Regions from separate parts of the Azoarcus sp. CIB genome, predicted to be linked through region 2. Evidence: predicted binding sites of a transcription regulator. Region 2 holds the regulator's gene; the other holds the start of a gene.
The links. The regulator FNR, encoded in region 2, switches genes on or off when oxygen is low (the NO sensors DNR and NnrR bind a similar motif). The targets are predictions, from matches to a motif close to TTGANCTAGNTCAA.
Positions count from the first base shown of each region.

Region 1: a site for FNR is predicted at 4,682-4,695, ahead of paaN (phenylacetic acid degradation protein PaaN). Genes of this name have one in related genera too.

Region 1 covers NZ_CP011072.1:407,443-418,995, forward strand. The annotation lists gene AzCIB_RS01625 (sulfatase-like hydrolase/transferase) at 1-1,429, shown strand, start outside; gene dmeF (CDF family Co(II)/Ni(II) efflux transporter DmeF) at 1,443-2,435, opposite strand; gene AzCIB_RS01635 (cupin domain-containing protein) at 2,463-2,780, opposite strand; gene paaN (phenylacetic acid degradation protein PaaN) at 2,865-4,553, opposite strand; gene paaG (2-(1,2-epoxy-1,2-dihydrophenyl)acetyl-CoA isomerase PaaG) at 4,882-5,715, shown strand; gene paaH (3-hydroxyacyl-CoA dehydrogenase PaaH) at 5,716-7,248, shown strand; gene paaI (hydroxyphenylacetyl-CoA thioesterase PaaI) at 7,241-7,705, shown strand; gene paaK (phenylacetate--CoA ligase PaaK) at 7,806-9,128, shown strand; gene paaA (1,2-phenylacetyl-CoA epoxidase subunit PaaA) at 9,148-10,149, shown strand; gene paaB (1,2-phenylacetyl-CoA epoxidase subunit PaaB) at 10,217-10,504, shown strand; gene paaC (1,2-phenylacetyl-CoA epoxidase subunit PaaC) at 10,518-11,279, shown strand; gene paaD (1,2-phenylacetyl-CoA epoxidase subunit PaaD) at 11,450-11,553, shown strand, end outside.
Region 2 covers NZ_CP011072.1:3,466,319-3,477,871, reverse strand. The annotation lists gene ccoP (cytochrome-c oxidase, cbb3-type subunit III) at 1-284, shown strand, start outside; gene ccoG (cytochrome c oxidase accessory protein CcoG) at 381-1,811, shown strand; gene AzCIB_RS15445 (FixH family protein) at 1,825-2,337, shown strand; gene AzCIB_RS15440 (hypothetical protein) at 2,361-2,597, shown strand; gene AzCIB_RS15435 (universal stress protein) at 2,661-3,104, opposite strand; gene AzCIB_RS15430 (MBL fold metallo-hydrolase RNA specificity domain-containing protein) at 3,252-4,661, shown strand; gene AzCIB_RS15425 (PHA/PHB synthase family protein) at 4,757-6,442, shown strand; gene AzCIB_RS15420 (Crp/Fnr family transcriptional regulator) at 6,570-7,256, opposite strand; gene AzCIB_RS15415 (NnrS family protein) at 7,360-8,583, shown strand; gene AzCIB_RS15410 (SirB2 family protein) at 8,589-8,987, shown strand; gene AzCIB_RS15405 (hemerythrin domain-containing protein) at 8,984-9,514, shown strand; gene fnr (fumarate/nitrate reduction transcriptional regulator Fnr) at 9,559-10,299, opposite strand; gene hemN (oxygen-independent coproporphyrinogen III oxidase) at 10,433-11,553, shown strand, end outside.

The DNA of each region.
Region 1 (11,553 bases), 2.2 Mb from region 2:
GTGGGGGCTGGACGAGTGGGTCAACCACCTGCGCGCGCATCCGGAGAAGTGGCCGGTGCCGTGGCTGCGCCGCGGTTGGTACTGGCTGCGTGTCGGCATGCGCCGCGTCGGCCGCGCGCTGGCGCGCTTCACGCGCCACGGCGTGTCGCGGGCGATCCCGCTGATCGTGCTCGGGGCGGGCGTCGCCTTCTTCATCGACAGCTTCTCGCTGGCGCGCTACGTGCGGGCCTACTTCGGCGAGGATTATTTCGCCGGCTCCTACGTCGACCCGAGCCGCGTGTCGGTCAAGCGCGGCAAGGAGCAGCCGAAGAACCTCGTGCTGATCTACGTCGAGAGCCTCGAGAGCACCTATTCCGATCCGGCGCTGTTCGGGCGCGACCTCCTGTACCGGCTCAACGCCTTCAAGGGCAAGCCGCGGGTGGTGTCCTTCGACAGCTACCGCGAGATGATGGGCGCGCACTTCACGATTGCCGGCATCGTCGCGACACAGTGCGGCCTGCCGCTGAAGTCGGTGGCGCTGTTCGGCGGCAATGCGCAGGGCGAGCAGGTCGAGAGCTTCCTGCCGCGCGCCCGCTGCCTCGGCGACATCCTCGCGAGCAACGGCTACACCAACATCTTCCTCAACGGTTCCAGCCTCGCCTTCGCCGGCGTCGGCAAGTTCTTCAAGGATCACCACTACAGCAAGGTGATGGGGCGCGAGGAGTGGGTGAACGCGGGCGAGCGGCCGGAGCTGATGAGCGGCTGGGGGCTGTACGACGACGATCTGTTCCGCCACGCCCGCAGCGAGCTCGATGCGCTGATGAAGTCGCGCAAGCCCTTCAACCTCACCGTCCTCACGATCGACATGCACCACCCCTACGGCCACCTCTCGTCGACCTGCGAGCGCCAGGGCTTCCAGGACTTCGAGGGCATCGTCGAATGCACGGCGGGGCAGGTCGCGGACTTCATCGAGTACATCAACAAGAAGGGCTGGTCGGACCGCATCGCGGTCGTCGTGCAGGGCGACCATCTCGCGATGGGCAACACCTCGTACGACAAGCTGGTGAAGAATCCGGAGCGGCGCGTGTACAACCTGCTGATCGGCGCCGACAAGAAGCTCGTGAAGAACACCGACGAGGTCACGCACTTCGACATGCTGCCGACCATGCTGAGGATGCTCGGCTTCGAGGTCGAGGGCGAGCGCGCCGGCCTCGGCTACGCGGCGATCGGTCCGGCCAACGTGCCGCGCCCGCCGGATCGCATCGCCAGGATGACCGAGCAGCTGATGAACTACAGCGCGACTTACCGCGCGCTGTGGGACATTCCGGTGATCGAGCCCGTGGCGACAGGCGCCGGCGGGCCTGCGGACGTGGTCGTGACGCCGGTGCCGGTGCCGCCGCGTCCGCCTGCGCGCACCACCGTGCAGCGCGACATCGCGCACGACCGCTGAGGCGCAGTCCGCTTCAGGCGGCGTCCTGCGGGCGGTTCACCTCCACCGAGATGTGGATCAGCTCCTCGTGCGGGGCGAGCGCGCGCTTGATCGCGGTGGGCGTGATCGTCGGGTCGCCGGTGAGCACGCTGACGATCGCGGCGAAGCGGTTGCGGCCGACGCGCCACACATGCAGGTCCACGATGCGCGGCGCCTCGGGCCAGTGCGGGTGGCTCGCGAGCGCCTCGCGGATCTCGCCGACAACCGGGTGATCCATCTCGCGGTCGAGCAGTACGCGGCCGGTGTCGCGCAGCAGTCCGCGCGACCAGCGTGCGACCAGTACCGCGCCGACGATGCCCATCGCCGGGTCCAGCCAGTTCCAGCCGTACAGCATGCCGCCCAGCAGCGCGACGATCGCCAGCACCGAGGTCGCCGCATCGACGACCACGTGCAGGTAGGCGGCGCGCAGGTTGAGGTCGTGATGATGGTGATCGTGGTGGTCGCTGTGATCGTGATCATGCGCGTGGGCAGGGTCGTGATGCGCATGCCCGTGTCCGCCGTGCGAATGCTCGCCCGCGTGGTTGAGGATCAGCGCGCACACCACGTTTACGACGAGGCCGAGCACCGCGACCGTGATCGCCTCGGGGAAGCGGATGTCCTGCGGCGCGAGCAGGCGCTCCACCGAGCCGATGACCATCGCGAGCGCGACGCCGATGAGGAAGATCGCGCTCGCGAAACCCGCGAGGATCTCGATCTTCCACGTGCCGAAGGCGAAGCGCGGATCGTCGGCGTAGCGCCGCGCGGCGGCGTAGGCGAGCGCCGAGAGGCCGATCGCGAGCGCGTGGGAGCTCATGTGCCAGCCGTCGGCGAGCAGCGCCATCGAGTTGAACCACCAGCCGGCGGCGATCTCGACCACCATCGTCACCGCGGTGATCAGCAGCACGAGGCGCGTGCCGCGCTCGCCGGCGGCATTGCCGTCGTCGAAGCTGTGGTTCGGGGTCCAGTATTGCGGGGATTCGGGGGACATGGCGTGACGTCGATGATCGCTATGTCATCAGTCTACATGCACGGCGAGCCAGACGGTCGCGGGGCCGGTCGATTCGACGCGGTGGCGGCGGTGCGGCGCGATCGCGACCCAGTCGCCCGCGCGCATCTCGCGCCGTTCGCCGTCCGCGAACGCGAGTACCGCCTCGCCCTGCACGACGATCACCCACTCGGCCTGCGCCTGGTCGTACCAGAAGCCGGGCGGGCTGGCGTGGCCGTGCGAGACGATGCGCTCGATGCGCGTGCTGGCGCGCTCGAACAGGGTGTCGAAGCTTTCGTCGCCGCCGGGCGGCGGCAGCGTGTCGAGGAGGTTGCCGCTGTCGGGCATCGCGCGGGGTCTCGTCCGGTCCGGGGAAGACGCAGTGTAGACGAGGCCCGCGCGTGCGGCGTTGCGCCTTGCGGCCGGGGCCGCTTACTCGACGTGGTAGCGGCGCTGCACGACGCGGAAGCGGTTGGCGACGAAGGCGCTGTCGGACAGGCTCGCGTTGGCGGCCGGGTTCATGCCCACGCCGTGGTAGTCGGAGAAGCCCGCCGACTGGTTCACGAACACGCCGCCGGTGAGGTTGATCGACAGCGCGACGCCGGCGTGCCAGCTCGCCTCGGTCATCGCGTCGACGACTTCCGGCTTCGTCGAGTAAATACCGACCGTGAGCGCGCCGTGCTCGCGCACGATGCGCTCGGACAGCGCAACCGCGGCGGCACCGTCGGCGACCTTCACGACGAAGGCGATCGGGCCGAAGCGCTCTTCCATGTAGCTCTTCTCGTCGGCAGCGTCGCACGCGAGCAGTACCGGCGAATGCACTTCGGCGCCGGGGAACTCGGCGTGGGCGATCTTCTTCGATGCGAGCACGACGCGGCCGTGCTCGGGCGCCTCGGCGATGCGGGCGAGGGTGTCGGGCGACTGGATCGCACCCAGCACGGCGGTCGCGACCGCCGGGTCGGCGAGGAACTTGTCGATCGATGCGGCGAGATCGGCGCACACCTCGTCGTAGGTCTTGTGCCCCTGGTCGGTGTCGATGCCGCCGCCCGGCACGAGGATCGCCTGTGTCGTCGTGCACATCTGGCCCGAGTACAGGCACAGCGTGAAGGCGAGGTTCCTCAGCATCGCCTTGTACTGGTCGGTGGATTCGATGACGACGTTGTTCACGCCGGCGAGTTCGGCGTATACCTGCGCCTGCTTCGCATTGCTGATCAGCCACTGGCCGAAGCTGTTGCCGCCGGTGAAGTCGATGGATTTCACCGCCGGGTGGGTCGCCAGCGCCTGCGTGGCCTCGCGCTTGTCGAAGGCGGCGAGCGTGACGAGGTTGGGGTCGAGGCCGGCCTCGGCGAGCACTTCGCGCGCGATGCGCACAGTGATCGCGGCTGGCAGGATCGCGTTCTGGTGCGGCTTGACAATGACCGGGTTGCCGGTCGCGAGCGCGGCGAAGAGGCCCGGGTAGGTGTTCCAGGTCGGGAAGGTGCCGCAGCCGATCACCAGCGCGACGCCGCGGCCGACGATCTCGAAGTGCTTCTTCATCTTGAGCGGCGGGTTCTTGCCCTGCGGCTTCTCCCACACCGTCTCGTGCGGCACGAACTTCATCTCGCGGTAGGCGTAGGCGACGGCTTCGAGGCCGCGGTCCTGCGCGTGCGGGCCGCCGGCCTGGAAGGCCATCATCCAGCCCTGGCCGGTGGTGAGCATCACCGCGTGAGCGATCTCGAAGCTCTTCTTGTTGATGCGATCGAGGATCTCCAGGCACACGCCGGCGCGGCCCTGCGCGCCGATGCGCTGCCAGCCCGGCATCGCGGCGTGCGCGGCGGCGATCAGCGCGTCGGCGTCGCACACCGGGTAGCGCACGCCCAACTCGACGCCGTAGGGCGAACGCTCGCTCGCCATCCAGCCGCTCCGGCCGGGCTGGCCGAGCTCGAACTCCTGGCCGAAGGTGGCCTCGACGGCGCGGCGTCCGTCATCCTGTGCCGTTTCTCCATACACCTTGGGGCTGGGCATCTCGGGGTAGGGCGTCCAGTAGCCGCGGGCGTGGATCGCCTGGACGGCGGCTTCGAGGGTCGCGTGGTGCTTGTCGAACAACTGGGCGGGCGTGGTGGTGGACGCGGCGTGGGACATCGAGGGTCTCCTCTGGTGATGGGGCGGGGCTTCTGCGGCCCCTGCGGATCGGTGCTGCTGACAGTGTTATAGCGGCTGGCGCATTGCTGCGCTGCGGTGAAACTTGTCAAGCAAAAAACTGTTGTCTTTTGATCTGGATCAAGCTTACTATTGATTGACCGGTCGGTCAAACAATGGCCGGACTAGAAAGAAAGCTCGGACTACCGGGCACCGACCCCGCCGACAGGAGGCCCCGAAGCCTTCCGGGCGATCCGAAAAAGGAGACTCTGCAGAAGCGCCGCCTGAGGGCATGGGTGGGCGTTTGTGCAGAGGGATGACAGGAGGAGACATGAGCAGCGCGTTGGGCAGAACGGATTGGAGCATGCAGGGCGAGACGATTCGCCTCGATGTGGTCGAAGGCGTCGCGACGCTGACGCTGAACCGGCCGGACCGGCTGAACTCGTTCACGGCCCGGATGCACGAGGAGGTGCGTGCGGCGCTGGCGAAGGTCAGGGAAGGCCGCGCGGCGGGCGTCGTGCGCGTGCTGGTGCTGACCGGCGCGGGGCGCGGCTTCTGTGCCGGGCAGGACCTGTCGGACCGCGCCGTGGCGCCGGGCGAGAAGCCGGTCGACCTGGGCGAATCGGTCGAGAAGAACTATAAGCCGCTGGTGCTCGCGCTGCGCAGCCTGGAGCTGCCGGTGATCGCCGCGGTGAACGGCGTCGCGGCCGGTGCCGGCGCGAGCATCGCACTGGCGTGCGACCTCGTGTTCGCGGCGCGCTCGGCGAGCTTCATCCAGTCCTTCAGCAAGCTCGGCGTCGTACCGGACACCGGCGGCAGCTGGATCCTGCCGCGCCTCGTCGGCCCGGCGCGTGCGATGGGCATGGCGCTGCTGGGCGAAAAGCTGTCGGCCGAGCAGGCCGAGGCCTGGGGCCTGATCTGGAAGTGCGTCGATGACGAAGCGCTGTTGCCGACCGTGCAGCAGGTCGCCGCCGGTCTCGCCAAAGGCCCGACCTTCGGCTACGCGAAGACCAAGCAGGCGATGTGGGCAAGCTCGACCAACGACTTCGAGACCCAGCTCAACCTCGAGCGCGACCTGATGACCGTGTGCGGCCAGTCGAACGACTACCGCGAAGGGGTCGCCGCGTTCATGGAAAAGCGCAGCCCGAATTTCAAGGGTGATTGAATGAGTTCCCTCGGCAAGGATGTAAAGATCGTCGTGATCGGCGCCGGCGCGATGGGCAGCGGCATCGCCCAGGTCGCCGCGCGCGCGGGCCACACCGTGTACCTGTTCGACGGCCGCGCCGAGGCGATCGTCGCCGGGCGCGCGGCGATCGACAAGGATCTGAAGTTCCTCGTGTCGAAGAACCGGCTCGACCCGGCCGAAGCCGCGGCGACGCTCGAGCGCGTCGTGCCGGTCGCGGCGCTGGCCGAGGTGGCGGATGCGGGCCTCGCGATCGAGGCGATCGTCGAGAACCTCGAGGTCAAGCGCAAGCTCTTCGCTGAGCTGGAAGCTACGCTCGGCGCGGACGCGATCATCGCGAGCAACACCTCGTCGCTGTCGATCAACGCGATGGCGGCGGGGCTCGCCCGTCCCGGTCGGCTCGCCGGCCTGCACTTCTTCAATCCCGCGCCGCGCATGGCGCTGGTCGAGGTGGTGTCGGGGCTCAACACCGAGCGCGACGTCGCCGAGTGCCTGCACGCGACCGCGCGCACCTGGGGCAAGATGCCCGTGCATGCGGCCTCGACGCCCGGCTTCATCGTGAACCGCGTCGCGCGTCCCTACTATGCGGAGGCGCTGCGCGTGCTGGCCGAGCACGAGGCGGAGCCGGCGACGCTGGACGCGATCCTGCGCGAGGGCTGCGGCTTCGCGATGGGGCCCTTCGAGGTGATGGACCTGATCGGCCACGACGTGAACTTCGCGGTGACCAAGTCGGTGTTCGAGGCCTACTTCTGCGACCGCCGCTTTGCGCCGAGCCCGTTCCAGCAGGAGCTCGTCGCCGCCGGGCGGCTGGGGCGCAAGACCGGGCGCGGCATCTACGAATACGGCGAACTCGCCGCGAAGGCCGTGCCGCAGGACGAGCCGGCACAGGACGGCGAGCCGCGCGTCACCGTGGTCGGCGACATCGGCGCGGCGGCGCCGCTGCTGGCGCGCCTTGAAGCGGCCGGTATCGAGGTGCGGCGCGAGGCGGGCATGCACGGCAGGCGCGGCTGGATGCAGATCGGCCCTGCGCGCGTCGCGCTCACCGACGGCCGCACCGCGACGCTGCGCGCGGCCGAGGAGCGCGTGCCGAACCTCGTGCTCTTCGACCTGTGCCTCGACTACGCGACCAGCACCCGCATCGCGCTCACGCGCGCCGACCAGTGCGGGCAGGGCGCCTTGCGCGTCGTCGCCGGCACCTTCCAGAAGGCCGGCTTCAAGGTCAGCGCGATCGACGACGTCGCCGGGCTGATCGCGCTGCGCACCGTCGCGATGCTCGCCAACGAGGCCGCCGACGCGGTGCTGCAGGGCGTGGCGAGCGCGCGCGACGTCGATACGGCGATGCGCTACGGCACCAACTATCCGAAGGGCGGCCCGCTCGCGTGGGCCGACCAGCTCGGGGCGGGTTTCGTCGTCGAGGTGCTCGCGAATCTCAAGGATCACTACGGCGAGGAGCGCTATCGCGTGTCGCCGCTGCTGCGCCGCAAGGCCTGCAACGGGGAGGCGATGTATGACTGAGGCGGGCTATCGCGATCTCACGAACGGGCTGGATCCGCAGCTCGTCGCCGAGCGCGTGCGCGACGGCATGGCGGAGAACGACCGCGTGCTGCGCGCCAACGGCATTCGCTTCGAGGCGGTCGGCCCGGGCTACGCGAAGGTGACGATGACGGTGCGCGAGGAGATGTTGAACGGCTTCGCGATCTGCCACGGCGGCTTCATCACGGTGCTCGCCGACACGGCCTTCGCCTACGCGTGCAACAGCTACAACGAGCAGACCGTGGCGTCCGGCATCAGCCTCGACTTCATGGCGCCGGGCCGTCCCGGTGAGGTTCTGTGCGCCGAGGCGAGGGAAGTGTTCGCCGCCGGGCGCACCGGTGTGTACGACATCAGCGTCACCAACCCCAAGGGCGAGCTGATCGCGGTGATGCGCGGCAGGTCCTACCGGCTGAAGGGCAGGGCCGTCGTCGAGTTGTGAGGATGGGTTGACGCGGGTCACCCGGGATTCCCCAGATGTGGGGAATAATTCCGTCATCATATGAAACCCGCGCGAACCGAAGAAACCAGGAGGAGAGAGAATGCCCGTAAAGACCCCGTCGCCCGGCGACCTGGAAGCGATCGAAACTGCCAGTCAGGATGAGCTGCGCGCGCTGCAGCTCGAACGCATGAAGTGGAGCGTGCGCCACGCCTACGAGAACGTGGCGCACTACCGCAAGGCTTTCGACGCCAAGGGCGTGCATCCGGACGACCTGAAGACGCTCGCCGATCTGGCGAAATTTCCCTTCACCGCGAAGAGCGACCTGCGCGACAACTACCCCTTCGGCATGTTCGCGGTGCCGCGCGAGAAGGTCGCGCGCGTGCATGCGTCGTCCGGCACGACCGGCAAGCCGACAGTGGTCGGCTACACGCTGAAGGACATCGACACCTGGGCCTCCGTCGTCGCGCGCTCGATCCGTGCCGCGGGCGGCCGCGCCGGCGACATGGTGCATGTGTCCTACGGCTACGGCCTCTTTACCGGCGGGCTGGGCGCGCATTATGGCGCCGAGCGGCTCGGCTGCACCGTCGTGCCGATGTCCGGCGGGCAGACCGAGAAGCAGATCCAGGTGATCCAGGACTTCAGGCCCGACATCATCATGGTGACGCCGTCCTACATGCTGACCATCCTCGACGAGATGGAGCGCATGGGCATCGACCCGAAATCGACCTCGCTGAAGGTCGGCATCTTCGGCGCCGAGCCCTGGACGCAGGGCATGCGCGAGGCGATGGAAGCGCGGTCGGGACTCGACGCCGTCGACATCTATGGCCTGTCGGAAGTGATGGGCCCGGGTGTGGCCAGCGAGTGCGTCGAGAGCAAGGACGGCCCGGTGGTGTGGGAAGACCATTTCTACCCCGAGATCATCGACCCGAAGACCGGCGAAGTGCTGCCGGACGGCGAGGAAGGCGAGCTGGTGTTCACGACGCTGACCAAGGAAGCGATGCCGGTGATCCGCTACCGCACGCGCGACCTCACGCGCCTGCTGCCGCCGACCTCGCGCGCCATGCGGCGCATGGCCAAGATCACCGGCCGTTCCGACGACATGCTGATCATCCGCGGGGTGAACCTCTTCCCGACGCAGATCGAGGAGCTGATCTGCCACATGCCCCAGCTCGCCGCGCAATACGTGCTGGAAGTCGACAAGAAGGGCCACATGGACACGCTGACGGTGAAGGTCGAGCTGGACCCGGATGCGGTCGTCGGCCGGCATCCCGAGCAGAAGGAAGCGATCGGCGAGGAGCTCGCGCATCGCATCAAGACCTTCATCGGCGTCTCGGCGAAGGTCATCGTCGGCGAGCCGTTCTCGATCGAGCGCGTGACGATCGGCAAGGCGAAACGGGTCATCGACCACCGCCCCAAAGAGTGAGAGAGGAGGAGACAACACAATGTATACCCAAGCACTGGACATCCCGCAGCAGGGTGCCGACAAGGGGCCCAAGGCCATCGAGAACCCGGCTTACCAGGTCGAGTTCGACGCGAAGATCGACGCCGGCGGCTACATCGAGGCCAAGGATTGGATGCCCGAGGCCTACCGCAAGACCCTGGTGCGCCAGATCAGCCAGCACGCGCATTCCGAGATCGTCGGCATGCTGCCCGAAGGCAACTGGATCACGCGCGCGCCGACGCTGAAGCGCAAGGCGATCCTGATCGCCAAGGTGCAGGACGAGGGCGGCCACGGCCTGTACCTCTACGCTGCGGCCGAGACGCTGGGCGTGTCGCGCGACGAGCTGCTCGACGCGCTGCACACCGGCCGCGCCAAGTACAGCTCGATCTTCAACTACCCGACGCTGACCTGGGCGGACATCGGCGTGATCGGCTGGCTGGTCGACGGCGCCGCGATCATGAACCAGATCCCGCTGTGCAAGTGCAGCTACGGCCCCTATGCGCGCGCGATGGTGCGCATCTGCAAGGAGGAATCCTTCCACCAGCGCCAGGGCTACGACCTGCTGCTGGCGATGATGAAGGGCACCCAGGAGCAGCGCGAGATGGTGCAGGACGCGGTCAATCGCTGGTGGTGGCCGTCGATCATGATGTTCGGCCCGCACGACAAGGATTCCCCCAACTCGGCGCAAAGTTCGCGCTGGGGCATCAAGCGCATCTCCAACGACGACCTGCGCCAGAAGTTCGTCGATGCGACCGTCGAACAGGCGAAGGTGCTGGGCGTGACGATGCCCGACCCGGAACTCAAGTGGAACGCCGAGCGCGGCCACCACGATTTCGGCGCGATCGACTGGGACGAGTTCTGGAACGTCGTCAATGGCCACGGCCAGGGCAACGTCGACCGCCTTTCAGCGCGCGTGAAGGCGTGGGAAGACGGCGCCTGGGTGCGCGAGGCCGCGCTCGAGCACGAGCGCAAGCGGGCCGTGCGCGAACACCAGGCCGCCTGACAGGACTATCCGCAACACACCAACAGAAGGGGCGGCCCCGGCCAGCCCTCACGAGAGGAGAAGAGACATGGAACGCAAGGAATGGCCGCTGTGGGAAGTCTTCGTGCGCAGCCGCAACGGACTCGATCACAAGCACTGCGGCAGCGTGCACGCGCCCGACGCCAAGCTCGCGCTGCAGGTCGCGCGCGACGTGTATACCCGTCGCCAGGAAGGCGTGAGCATCTGGGTGGTGCAGGCCGACCACATCGTCGCCTCCGACCCGGACGCCAAGCCCGAGCTGTTCGACCCGGCCGAGGACAAGATCTACCGGCATCCGACCTTCTACCAGCTGCCCGACGAAGTTAACCACATGTGAGAGGGCTGCAAAGATGACCACCCCCAACCCCGCTCATACCGAATACGTCACCCGCATCGGCGACAACGCGCTGATCCTCGGCCAGCGCATGTCCGAATGGTGCGGCCACGCGCCGGTGCTCGAAGAGGACATGGCGCTCGCGAACATGTCGCTCGACCTGATCGGCCAGGCGCGCATGCTGCTGACCCGCGCCGGACAGGTCGAAGGCAAGGGCCGCGACGAAGACCAGCTCGCCTTCCTGCGCACCGAGATGCACTACCGCAACCTGACCCTGTGCGAACTGCCGAACGCGGATTTCGGCCGCACGATGGTGCGCAACTTCCTCTTCGCGAGCTTCCAGGTGTTGCTGTGGGAACGCCTGCTTGCCTCCAGTGACACCGAGCTCGCCGCGATCGCCGCGAAGAGCCTCAAGGAGGCGCGCTACCACGCGCAGCACGCCGGCGACTGGGTCGTGCGCCTGGGCGACGGCACGGCCGAATCGCACGAGCGCACGCAGGCCGCGCTCGACTACCTGTGGCCCTACACCGCCGAGTTCTTCGCCGCGAATCCGACCGACGAGGCGATTGCCGCCGCCGGCATCGGCCCGGCGTGGGGCGAGCTCGAAGCGGCGTGGGAAGCGGCGGTCGTGCCGGTGCTTGTCGAGGCGACCTTGACCGTGCCGGCGCGCACGCCGTTCAAGTCCTACGGCAAGTTCGGCCGCCACAGCGAGCATCTGGGGCACCTGCTGTCCGAGATGCAGTACCTGCAGCGCACCTATCCTGGAGCGCAGTGGTGAAGAAGAGTCGGGCGGGCGGCGCCTTGCTCCCTCCCCTTCAAGGGGAGGGTTGGGGTGGGGATGGGTTCAGCGAACGCCGGAAACCCATCCCCCTCCTGACCTCCCCCTTGAAGGGGGAGGAACGCACGCTCATCCCGCTCGGCGAAAACTGTTGTGACAGGTAGACAACGATGATCACCGAAACCCAAGCCTGGGACGTCCTCCACGCCGTGCCCGATCCCGAGATCCCGGTGATCTCGGTGACCGAGCTCGGCATCGTGCGCGAAGTCCTCGT
Region 2 (11,553 bases):
GTCTCGCCCATGATTCGCTGCGCGCCCAGCGCGGGGCGGAGCTGTTCCAGCAGAACTGCGTCGCCTGCCACGGCCCCGAGGCGAAGGGAACCCAGGCGATGGGCGCTCCGAACCTCACCGACGGCGACTGGTTGTACGGTTCGACGGAAGCGGTCATGACGGAGACGGTGCAAAACGGGCGAACCAACCGCATGCCCGGATTCGGGGAGTTCCTCGGCGAGGCCAAGGTCCATCTGCTGGCGTCGTATGTGTATGGCCTCTCGAACCAACCGGCCGGCAAGTAAGTCGAAAATCTGAATTGCTGTATTGCTGCTTAGTCCCCGGGGTTCGCCCCGGGGAAAATTCTCATCAGTAAATCAGAAAATACGGATATAGCGATAATGAGCGATCCGGTACGGGTGCGCGTGGTCCCTAAATCGCAGCTTCGGGAAGAGCAAGGCGACGATCTGTATGCGGCCAGGCAGAAGATTCATGTCCGGTCGGTGAAGGGCGTCTTTGCAAACTGGCGTTGGGCCCTCGTGTGGCTGACCCAGATACTCTATTACGGCCTGCCGTGGCTGACCTGGAACGACAGGCAAGCGGTTCTGTTCCACCTCACCGAACGCAAGTTCTACGTGTTCGGCTGGGTCTTCTGGCCGCAGGACGTGTTCTATCTGGCGATCCTGCTCATCATCTCCGCCTACGCCCTGTTCTTCTTCACCGCGATTGCTGGACGTCTGTGGTGCGGATACGCCTGTCCGCAAACGGTCTACACCGAAATCTTCATGTGGATCGAGGAGAAGATCGAGGGCGATCACAACAAGCGCCGCAAGCTCGAGGCGGCGCCGATGGATGCGCGGAAATTCGGGCTGCGCGCGGCCAAGTTCGCGGCGTGGGGGGCGTTTTCGCTGTGGACCGGTTTCACACTCGTCGCCTATTTCACGCCGGTCGAGGAGCTGCTGCAGTCTGCCGGGACGTTCGGCTTCGGGTCGTGGGAGATCTTCTGGATCCTGTTTTACGGCGGCTTCACCTATCTGTTCGCGGGCGTGTTGCGCGAGCAGGTGTGCAAGTACATGTGCCCGTATGCGCGTTTCCAGAGCGTCATGTTCGACCCGGATACGCTGGTCGTGACTTATGACGAGGAGCGGGGGGAGCCGCGCGGAGCCCGCCGCAAGGGCGTGGCGCCGCGCAGCGTCGGGATGGGGGATTGCATCGACTGCAGCATCTGTGTGCAGGTGTGCCCCACCGGCATCGACATCCGCGAGGGGCTCCAGTACGAGTGCATCGGCTGCGGCGCCTGCATCGACGGTTGCGATCAGGTGATGGACAAGATGGGTTATCCGCGCGGGCTGATCCGTTATTCGACCGAGAACGCGCTCCGCCGTCATTGGGGCCAGTCCGAGATCGTGCGGCACGTGCTGCGTCCCCGTACGCTGATCTACGGCGGCGTTCTGGTCCTGATCCTGCTGGCGACGGTCTGGAGTCTGGCAACGCGCTCGGACCTGCGTGTGGACGTGATCCGTGATCGTGCAACGCTGGGGCGTGAAGTCGCGGGCGGGCTGATCGAGAACGTCTATCAGTTGCGCATCATGAACATGCAGGAAGTCACGCGCCCGGTCGTGGTGCGTGTGTCCGGTCTCGAGGGAATCCGCCTGGAAGGGCCGCAGCAGTTCGAGATCAAGCCGGCGATGACCGAGTCGGTGACGGTACAGGTGCAGGTCCCGCCCGAGGCGGCGACGCCCGGCAGCCACGAGATCGTTTTCGAAATCGGCGTTCCGGGCGACTCCAGTGTCGCCGTCCGCGAACGCACGACGTTCCTTCTTCCGCGCTAACAGGAGCAAACGCATGCGCAGTGCAAACATGCACAAGACCGTGGAACCTTGGTACAGACAGGGATGGCCCTGGTTCCTGATCGCCATTCCCGCGGTATCCGTGGTCGCAGGGATGATTACCCTGTGGCTTGCCGTGAGCACCTGGGATGGTCTGGTCGTAGACGACTATTACCAAGAGGGAAAGGCGATCGAAAAGACGATCGCACGCTCGCAGAGGGCCGCCGAGCTGGGATTGCTGGCGGACGTCAGGCTGCGCGCGGAGGAGGTGACGCTCGATCTTTCTGCCGCGGCCAACGCTCCGCTACCGCCTACGGTGGTGCTGACGATTTCCCATCCGACGCGCGGCGGAATGGATCAGGTGGTCGTGCTGAAACGCCGTGACGGCGTGTTTGCGGCACCGCTTGCGCCGCTGTCTGCCGGACGGTGGCTGCTGCAGGTGGAGGACGAATCGCGCAGCTGGCGCATGAACGGGTCGGCGAACATTCCCGCCGATGCCGTGATCCGTATCGTTCCCGCCAAGTCCTGACCGTCGCCACGCAGGGGAATGCAATGCTGAAATGGATTCAGGTGCTGTGGCCGTCCTTTCTGGTGGCCGGTCTTGCCGAGGCAGTCTTCTTCACGGTGATCGATCCGCAGGAGCTCTACCTCTTCGGCGAACCCGTGCATTACTCGCTCACGGCCACATACTCGATCGGTTTCTTCGGCTTCTGGCTGGTTGGCGCAGCGTCCAGTCTGCTGACGCTGTTCTTTCAGCGCAGCGCCGCGGAGATCAACCGGAAAGCGTAATATCGTCATCGGGCCGCGATCCTCCGCTGCCCGATGCGCATGGAGCAAGCGATCGGCCGCGGATCAGCGGTAAACGAGTACGGGGATCTTGCTGTGGGTGAGAACCTTCTGCGTCTCGCTTCCCAAGAGCAGGCCGGCGATGCCGCGGCGCCCGTGCGACGCCATGAAGATCAGGTCGCAGCCGTGGCGCTCGGCGGCGTCAATGACCGCTTCATAAGGCACCTCGTTGACGATCGTGTCGGTGTCGGAGGCGACGCCTGCCGCGTCCGCGGCGATCTTTGCCGCGTCGAGGATGCGTTTCGCTTCGTCGGCGGCAGCCTTGCTGAACTGTTCCGGCGTGGTGGGATCGATCAGCGCTCCTTCCCCGTATATCGGCATGGGAAAGTCAGGTTGTGCGTAGAAGAACGTGATGCGCGCACCGGCGTCCTTCGCGAAGGACACGGCACGGCCCACCGTGTTCTCGGAAAGCGGAGAGCCATCGGTGGGAACCAGTATGTGCTTGAACATATCGTGCATCTCCCAATGTTTTGCAAGGACAGGTCGATTATAGCGAGCCCGCTTGTGCGAAAGCGACGGTAATGCTGTCAGGCTGTCGATTCCCGTCAAACTTCGTCGCTGTCGCGTCAGGCAGTCAATGGTCATGAGGGAGGCACCATGGAACTGACATTTTTCGGCGCTGCCGGGGAAGTTACCGGCTCTTGTGCGCGCCTGCACTACGACGGCGGCACTTTTCTCGTCGACTGCGGCCTGTTCCAGGGGGGGCGGGACGCGGATCGCAAGAACCTGCGGGCGCTCGATTTCGATCTGCGCGGAATCGATTTCGTGCTCCTGACGCATGCCCATCTGGATCACTCCGGTCTCGTCCCGCGGCTGGTATCGCTCGGTTACAAGGGAAAGATCTACGCCACGGCGGCGACCGTGGACCTGTTGGGCGTGATGCTGCTCGATTCGGCGCACATCATGGAAAAGGAGGCGGAGTGGATCAACCGGGGCAAGCGTGAGCGGAATCTGCGTCGCGGCTACGAGGCGGGGCCGCTGTATACGGTCAACCAGGCGCGCGCGAGCCTGGCGAGCCTGCGCAAGGTGTCGTATGGCGAAGAACTCCATCCGCACCCCGGCGTCCGCTGCCGTTTCCATGACGCCGGGCATATCCTCGGGTCGGCGGTGATCGAACTCGACATCGAATCGGGTGGCGCTGTGCGCAAGGTGGTGTTCAGCGGCGATCTCGGGCAGCCGGGCCGGCCGGTGCTTCGCGACCCCACCCCCGTGCCCGAGGCCGACTTCCTCGTCGTCGAGTCGACCTACGGCAATCGCGCTCACCGTGCGATGGCCGAAACCGAAAAGGAACTGGTCGCCGTCCTGCGGGACACGCTGGAGCGCAGGAAGGGGAACGTCATCATTCCGGCATTCGCCGTCGGCCGCACCCAGGAAATGCTGTTCGTGCTCGCAAGCCTCGTGCGTCAGGGCAAGTTGGATGCGCTGGATGTCGTCGTCGATTCGCCCATGGCGTCAGCGGTAACCGAACTCACGCTGCGCTACGACGAACTCTGGGACGACGAGACGCGCGAGTTGCTGGCATGGATTCGTGCCCACAGCGAGCGCATGCGCCTGAGGTTCGTGCAGGATGTGGAGGAGTCGAAGGCGCTGAACAACGAGCGCTCGGGACTGGTGATCATCTCGGCCAGCGGCATGTGCGAGGCCGGCCGCATCAAGCATCACTTGCGCTACAACATAGACCGCAGCGAGTGCAGCATCGTGATCTGCGGTTTCCAGGCGGCCGGTACGTTGGGCCGGCGCCTGGTCGACGGTGCCCGTGCGGTCACGCTGTTCGGCGTGCGGGTGCCGGTGCGGGCGGCGATCCACACGATAGGCGGCCTGTCCGCCCATGCCGACCAGCCGGCCTTGTTGGCATGGCTGTCGAATTTCGTGCGGCCGCCGCGCCATACGTTTGTCGTGCACGGCGAACAGGAAGCCACAGCGGCACTGGCAGATGCGGTCGATGAGCGGCTGGGCTGGCCGCATGTCACGGTTCCGCTTGCGGGGCACTGTTATAGTCTGACTTGATTGTCATCGCGAGTGCGGGAGCGTCGGCTATGAAAAACGGAACGACAACCAGGAAGCGCGCGGCGGGCGACCCTCCGCGGTCCGTGCGGCGGGCGATGCGAGAGATCCACGACAGCGTCGAAGGAAGTCTCGATCCGCTGGGTATGGCGGCACCCATCGTGCATGCGCAGCTCGCGTGGCTTTCCCATCCCCAGGAACTCGCGGAGCGCATGGCGGAGCTCTCGAGCGACCTGTGGCGCCTGCAATGGCATTCCGCCTGTCGTGCGATGGGCTTGGCCAGCAAGGATCCGGTCGTTCCCAATGCCGACGACGAGCGCTTTGCCGATCCCGTGTGGACCGACTCGGCGACGTGGGACCTGACGAAGGAGTGGTACCTCGCATTCACGCACCACATGCAGGACATGCTCTTCGATACGCCCGGACTCTCGAGCAAGGAGCGCCGCCGTGCCGCATTCTGGTGGCGGAAGTGGCTTAACGCAGTTGCTCCGACCAACTTCCTCTGGACGAATCCGGTCGCCATCCGCAAGGCCATCGAGACGAAGGGTGAGAGTCTCGCCAGCGGCGTGCGCAACATGCTCGCCGACCTCGAGGCAGGCGAGATCCGCCTGAGCAGTCCGGGCGATTTCAAGGTGGGGGTGACACTCGGCACGACCGAGGGCTCGGTTGTCTTCCGCAACCATCTGCTCGAGGTGATCCACTACGCGCCGACGCAGCCTAAGGTGCACGCGGAGCCGGTCGTGATCGTTACGCCGTGGATCAACAAGTTCTACATCCTCGATCTCACGCCGAAGAAGAGCATGGTCCGCTACCTGCTGGATCAGGGCCTGGACGTATTCATCACGAGCTGGAAGAACCCCGATCCGTCGATGCGCGATGTCGCCTTCGACAGCTATCTCGAGGAAGGTGTCCACGCCATCGTCGAAACGGCACGCAACTTCACTGGTGCGCCGAAGGTGCATGCAGTCGGGTACTGCATCGGCGGCACCGCCCTGGCGATGTACATGGCATGGGCGAACCGCCGATTCGGGGCCGATGAGGTGCCGGTGGCGGACTGGACCCTGTTCACGACCCTGGTCGACTTCCATCGTCCGGGCGACATCGAGGTGTTCATTGATGGTGCGAGCGTCCGCTTCCTGTCGGAGAACATGGCCCGCAAGGGCTTCCTCGAAGGTAAGGAAATGGCTTCCGCCTTCCGTCTGCTCCGCTCCAACAGCCTGATCTGGCACTACGTCGTGCATGGCTGGCTGTATGGCGAGGCGCCTGCACCTTTCGATGTGCTGTACTGGAACATGGACGCCACGCGCATGCCCTATGCGATGCATTCGTGGTACCTGCGCGAACTCTATCTCGAGAATCGCCTGATCGAGGTCGATGGGCTGACGATATCCGGTCAGCCCATCGATCTGTCGCGCATCGTTCAGCCGCTGTATGCGGTGGCTGCCGAAGACGATCACATCGCGCCATGGGAGCAGGCGTATCGCATCAACAACCTCGTCACGGGGCCGCGTCGTTTCGTGCTGTCGAGCTCGGGCCACATCCTCGGCATCGTCAACCCGCCGGTGAATCCGCCGAAGCGCAAGTACTGGGCTGCGGCAGCCCGCCGCACGGACAAGGCGGACGACTGGCGCAAGCACGCTGAAGAGCATGGCGGCAGCTGGTGGAACGACTGGATGGACTGGCTCAAGCCGCGTTGCGGCGAGCTCGTCGAGGCCCGCCCGGCCGCGTCCGCGGCATTTCCAGAACTTGCAAAGGCGCCCGGTCAGTACGTCCTCGAGCGCTGATCCGCCCTCGGGGCTGCGGTTGAATCCATAGTCGGCTGCGGGTGGCTCCGCCCGATTGACCCCTGTCAAGGTCACCCGGGGCCTGCACACCGAGAATCCCTCGACACACCCCGCCAACGGGTGCCGGTCAGCCTTGGTGGCGGGCCAGGCGGGCGGGGTCCAGCAGGGAGATGTGTTTGCCGTGTACCGTGATGAGTCCCGCTTCGGACAGGTCGTGAAAGATACGCGACAGCGTTTCGGGCGTCAGATTGAGCCGCGAGGCGATGACCTGCTTGCTGGTCGGCAGGGCGATGTCGCAGGCGACCCCGCTTTCGCTGTCGACCTGTTGCAGCAGATAGCCGATCACGCGCTGCATGCTCGAGCGCAGGGAATAGGTTTCGACATCCTGGATCATGCCGTGCAGGCGGATTGCCATGCCGGCGAGGAGTTTGCGGGCAAATCCAGGATCCTGGTCGATGAGCTCGGACACCACCGCCTGGCCGATGTGCAGCAGATGCGTCGACGTGAGGGCTTCGGCGAAAACCGGGTAGGGACGGTTGAGGAACAACACGGCCTCGCCGAAGGTGTGCATCGGGCTGATGATCTCGACCACCTTTTCATTGCCCTGCGCCGACGAGACCGCGAGCTTCATCTGACCCGAGACGACGTAGTAGAAGCCATGCACGGGATCGCCGCGCTGGAACAGGATTTCGCTCTTCTCGAGGTGGCGTTCGCGGGTGAAGCGGGCAACACGGTCGATCTCCTCTGCGGTCAGTTCGCTGAAGAAAGAAACCTGGCGCAGTGCGGTGGGAATATCGACTGGACGGTTGGGCATCTCGGACTCCGTGGAGAAACCCGTGCATTTTAACCCGCAACCCGACACGGGCCGCGATCCGGCGTCCCGCAGACTGTCTCCGCTGGGGGCAACAGGAGACAAGATGCAAGCGCACGCGAAGCCGGTTTCGACCTCATTCGTGCTGTTTGTCGCACCGCACCGGACAATGTTCCTGTCCGGCGCCGTGATGCTTCTTGTGAGCTTTGCGATGTGGGCAGCGGAGCTCGGCGCTCGCGTGGGACTGCTGCCGGCGATCGGCTGGGTTCTCCCGCCGGGGTGGATGCACGCCCTGCTCGTGACGAGCGGCGTGTTTCCGTTTTTCATGTTCGGCTTCCTCCTCACCGCCATGCCGCGCTGGCAGGGCTATGACGAGATTGCGGCAGGTCGCTGGCTCTGGTCCTGGCGTCTGCTGGCGGCAGGGTGGGCGCTGGCCATAGTCGGCATGGTCGTGCCCGGTGTCGCCGTCCCGGGCTTGGTGCTGGTATTTCTCGGATGGGGCGGGGTGCAGCGCATCCTGTGGCAGGTCGCGCATCACGGCGATCTCGAGGCGCTGCATGCCCGCCTCGTGTGCTATGCGATGATCGCCGGGATGGTCGCCGTCCTCGCCTGGCTCGGCTTTGCGCTGAGCGGCAACCCGATCTGGGCGCGCATCGCGATCGAGATCGCCGTGTTCTGCTCGCTGCTGCCGGTGTTCTTCGGCGTGTGTCACCGTATGGTGCCGTTCTTTTCGAGCAGCGTGATCCCGGCCTACGTGATGGTGCGCCCCCTGTGGGTACTGGTGCTGGTCGTCGGCGGAAGCGTCCTGCATGCTGCGCTCGACGTGGCGGGATTGCTGTCGCTGCGCTGGATCGTCGACGCTCCCGCCGCCTTTGCGGCCCTGTGGCTGTCGCGGCAGTGGAGGCCGGTGCCCGCCATGAAAGTGCCGCTGCTGGGGATGTTGCACATCGGATTTCTCTGGCTCGGAATCGCGCTGACGCTCTTCGCCATCCAGGGGGCTGCGTCCCTGCTGGGCTATAGCGTGCTGGGCATGGCGCCGCTGCATGCGCTGGGCGTCGGATTCTTCGGGTCCGTCCTGATGGCGATGGTGTCGCGGGTGACTCTCGGGCACTCGGGGCGCAAGCTCGCTGCGGATCGCCTGACCTGGGTGCTGTTCCTCGGCCTCGAAGCGGTCGTCGTCGTGCGCATTGTCGCGGAACTCGTCCCTGCGGGCTGGACGGCGTTCGTCATGCTGCTGGCCGTACTCGGCTGGCTGGGCGTGTTCGGCGCGTGGGCGTCGCGCTACCTGCCGATCTACTGGCGTCCGCGCAGCGATGGACGCCCGGGCTGAGTGCGATGTATCTGTCGGTCAAGCACCTGCACATCCTGTGCGCGGCCCTGAGCATCAGCGGATTCGTGCTGCAGGGCGTCTGGATGATGCGGCGCAGTCCGCTGCTGGATCACCGCGTCACGCGCACCCTGCCGCACCTCATCGACACCGTGTTTCTCGGCAGCGCGATCACGCTTGCGACCATGAGCGGCCAGTACCCCTTCGTTGCGCCGTGGGTCACCGCAAAGGTCGTCGCGCTTGTCGTCTATATTCTTCTCGGCGCGACCGCGCTGCGCTGGGGGCGCACCATGCGCGTCCGAGTGCTGGCGCTGCTCGCGGCCCTGCTAACCTTTTCATGGATCGTGTCGGTGGCTCTGAGCAAGAACCCGGCAGGATTCATCGCGTTTGCCGGAGTGTTCCGATGACCGATTCGCTGATCCCTTCGTCCCCGGGTTTCGAGACGCCTCTAGAGATGCTCGAAGCCTGCCACGAGCGCCTGCAGGCGCAACTTGCAACCCTCGCGCGGCTCGCCGCCTGGCTGCCCGAGCATGGCCCGGACAAGCAGGCGCAGCAGGCGGCAGTCAACGTGATGCGCTACTTCGACATCGCTGCCGTGAAGCACCATCAGGACGAAGAGGACGATCTCTTTCCCGTCCTGCGGGCGCGTGCCGATGACGCCCGGCGTACCGAACTCGGCACGCTCATCGACTGGATCCTGGCCGATCACCAGAAGCTCTTTGCCGGCTGGGCGCGGATGCGGGCACGGCTCGAGCGCATCGCCGGCGGCGAAAACGCCGATCTGTCGCCTGCAGATGTCGAGGCGTTTGCCGACGCCTACCGTCGGCACATCCAGCGCGAGGAGGGCGATCTGCTGCCGATCGCTCGCGGTCTGCTTTCCGAGGAGGATATTGCCGCCCTGTCGGGAACGATGACCGCGCGGCGGCGTCAATAGCCCACGACGTGGGCGATCGGCCGTACGAAGGGGGAAATCCCCCCTCAGGGGCGTGGCGACGGGTGCTGGATCAGCCGCTTCAGGCCGATGATGTCCAGGATGCGGATGTGCTTCTGCTGCACCGCGATCAGGCCGTCGTCCTGGAACTTCGAAAAGGCGCGAGACACCGTTTCAAGCTTCAGGCCCAGATAGGAACCGATCTCCTCGCGGGTCATGCGGAGGTGGAACTCCGCCGGAGAGAAGCCGCGCGCCGTGAATCGCTGGGACATGTTGAGCAGGAAGGCCGCCAGGCGCTCTTCTGCGCGCATGGAGCCGAGGAGGGTCATCACGCCATGGTCACGCACGATTTCGCGGCTCATCACCTTGTGGAACTGCAGTTGCAGCCCCTCGACCACCCGCGACAGCTCTTCGAGCTTGCTGTACGCGATCACGCAGACTTCGCTGTCCTCCAACGCGATCGCGTTGCACGAATGGGTTTCGGTGCTGATGCCGTCGAGGCCCAGCATTTCGCCGGTCATCTGGAAGCCGGTGACCTGTTCGCGACCGTCCTCGAGCAGCACGTCGGTCTTGAACGAGCCGGCGCGGATCGCGTAGATCGCTTCGAAGGGATCGCCCGCGCGATACAGATTCTGCTGCCGCTTGATCTTGCGACGCGCGCCGACGAGTTCGTCGAGGCGGTCGATTTCCGATTCCGACATCCCGAACGGCAGGCACAACTCGACCAGGTTGCACTGGGAGCATGCGACCTTCAGACTCGCCACTGTAATCGGCACCGTCGCCTTCATTTGCACGATAATATTGTTCCTTCTACGTCGACCGAGAAGTGGCAGGCGCCCGGCGGAATGGACCGTTGATCCACGTCAACCACGAAACTGCGGCTTTTTGAGATCGTACGGAATGCACTCAAGCGATACAACCATGACCAGTCAGAAAGATCTTGTTTTCGACCAGCAGTTGATTCGTCGGTTCGACATCAACGGGCCTCGCTACACGTCCTACCCCACGGCCGATCGCTTCGTCGAAGCGTTCGATGCCCGTGCATTGCGGGACTGGCTGGCGCAACGCGGCGTCGGGGGCGTGAGTAAGCCGCTCTCATTATACTTCCACATCCCGTTCTGTAACACGATCTGCTACTACTGCGCCTGCAACAAGATCATCACCAAGGATCATGCGCGCTCCGCCAAGTACCTGAAATATCTCGACAAGGAAATCGAGATGCAGGCTGCCGCACTGGGTGGGAGCCATCAGGTGACGCAGCTGCACCTCGGCGGCGGCACGCCGACCTTCCTGTCGCACGACGAGCTGCGCGAGCTCATGGATTCGGTGCGTAAGCGCTTCACGCTCGTGCCGAACGGCGAGTACTCGATCGAGGTCGATCCGCGCAAGGTTGATTTCGACACCGTGAAGCTGCTTGCCGACCTCGGCTTCAACCGCATGAGCGTCGGTGTACAGGACTTCAACGAAGAGGTGCAGGAGGCGGTCAACCGCATCCAGAGCTACGACGAGACCAAGCTCGTGATCGACGCAGCTCGTGCCACCGGCTTCAAGTCGATCAGCATGGACCTGATCTACGGCCTGCCGCGCCAGAACATCATCAGCTTCAATCGGACGCTCGAACAGGTGCTGGAGCTGTCGCCCGATCGCATCTCCCTGTACAGCTACGCGCACCTGCCGGGCCTGTTCAAGCCGCAGCGTCGCATCGCGATCAACGACATGCCGACGTCGGACACCAAGCTGCAGATCCTGCAGTTGGCGATCCGCCGCCTGACCGAGGCGGGCTACGTCTATATCGGCATGGACCACTTCGCGAAGCCGGACGACGAGCTGACGATCGCCCAGCGCCAAGGGCGTCTGCACCGGAATTTCCAAGGCTATTCAACGCAGGCCGAGTGCGACCTGATGGCGTTCGGGGTCTCGGCGATCGGCAAGATCGGCCCGGTGTACGCACAGAACGTGAAGACGCTCGACGAGTACTACGACGCCCTCGATCGCGACGAGCTGCCCGTGCTGCGCGGCATCGAGCTTACTGCCGACGATCT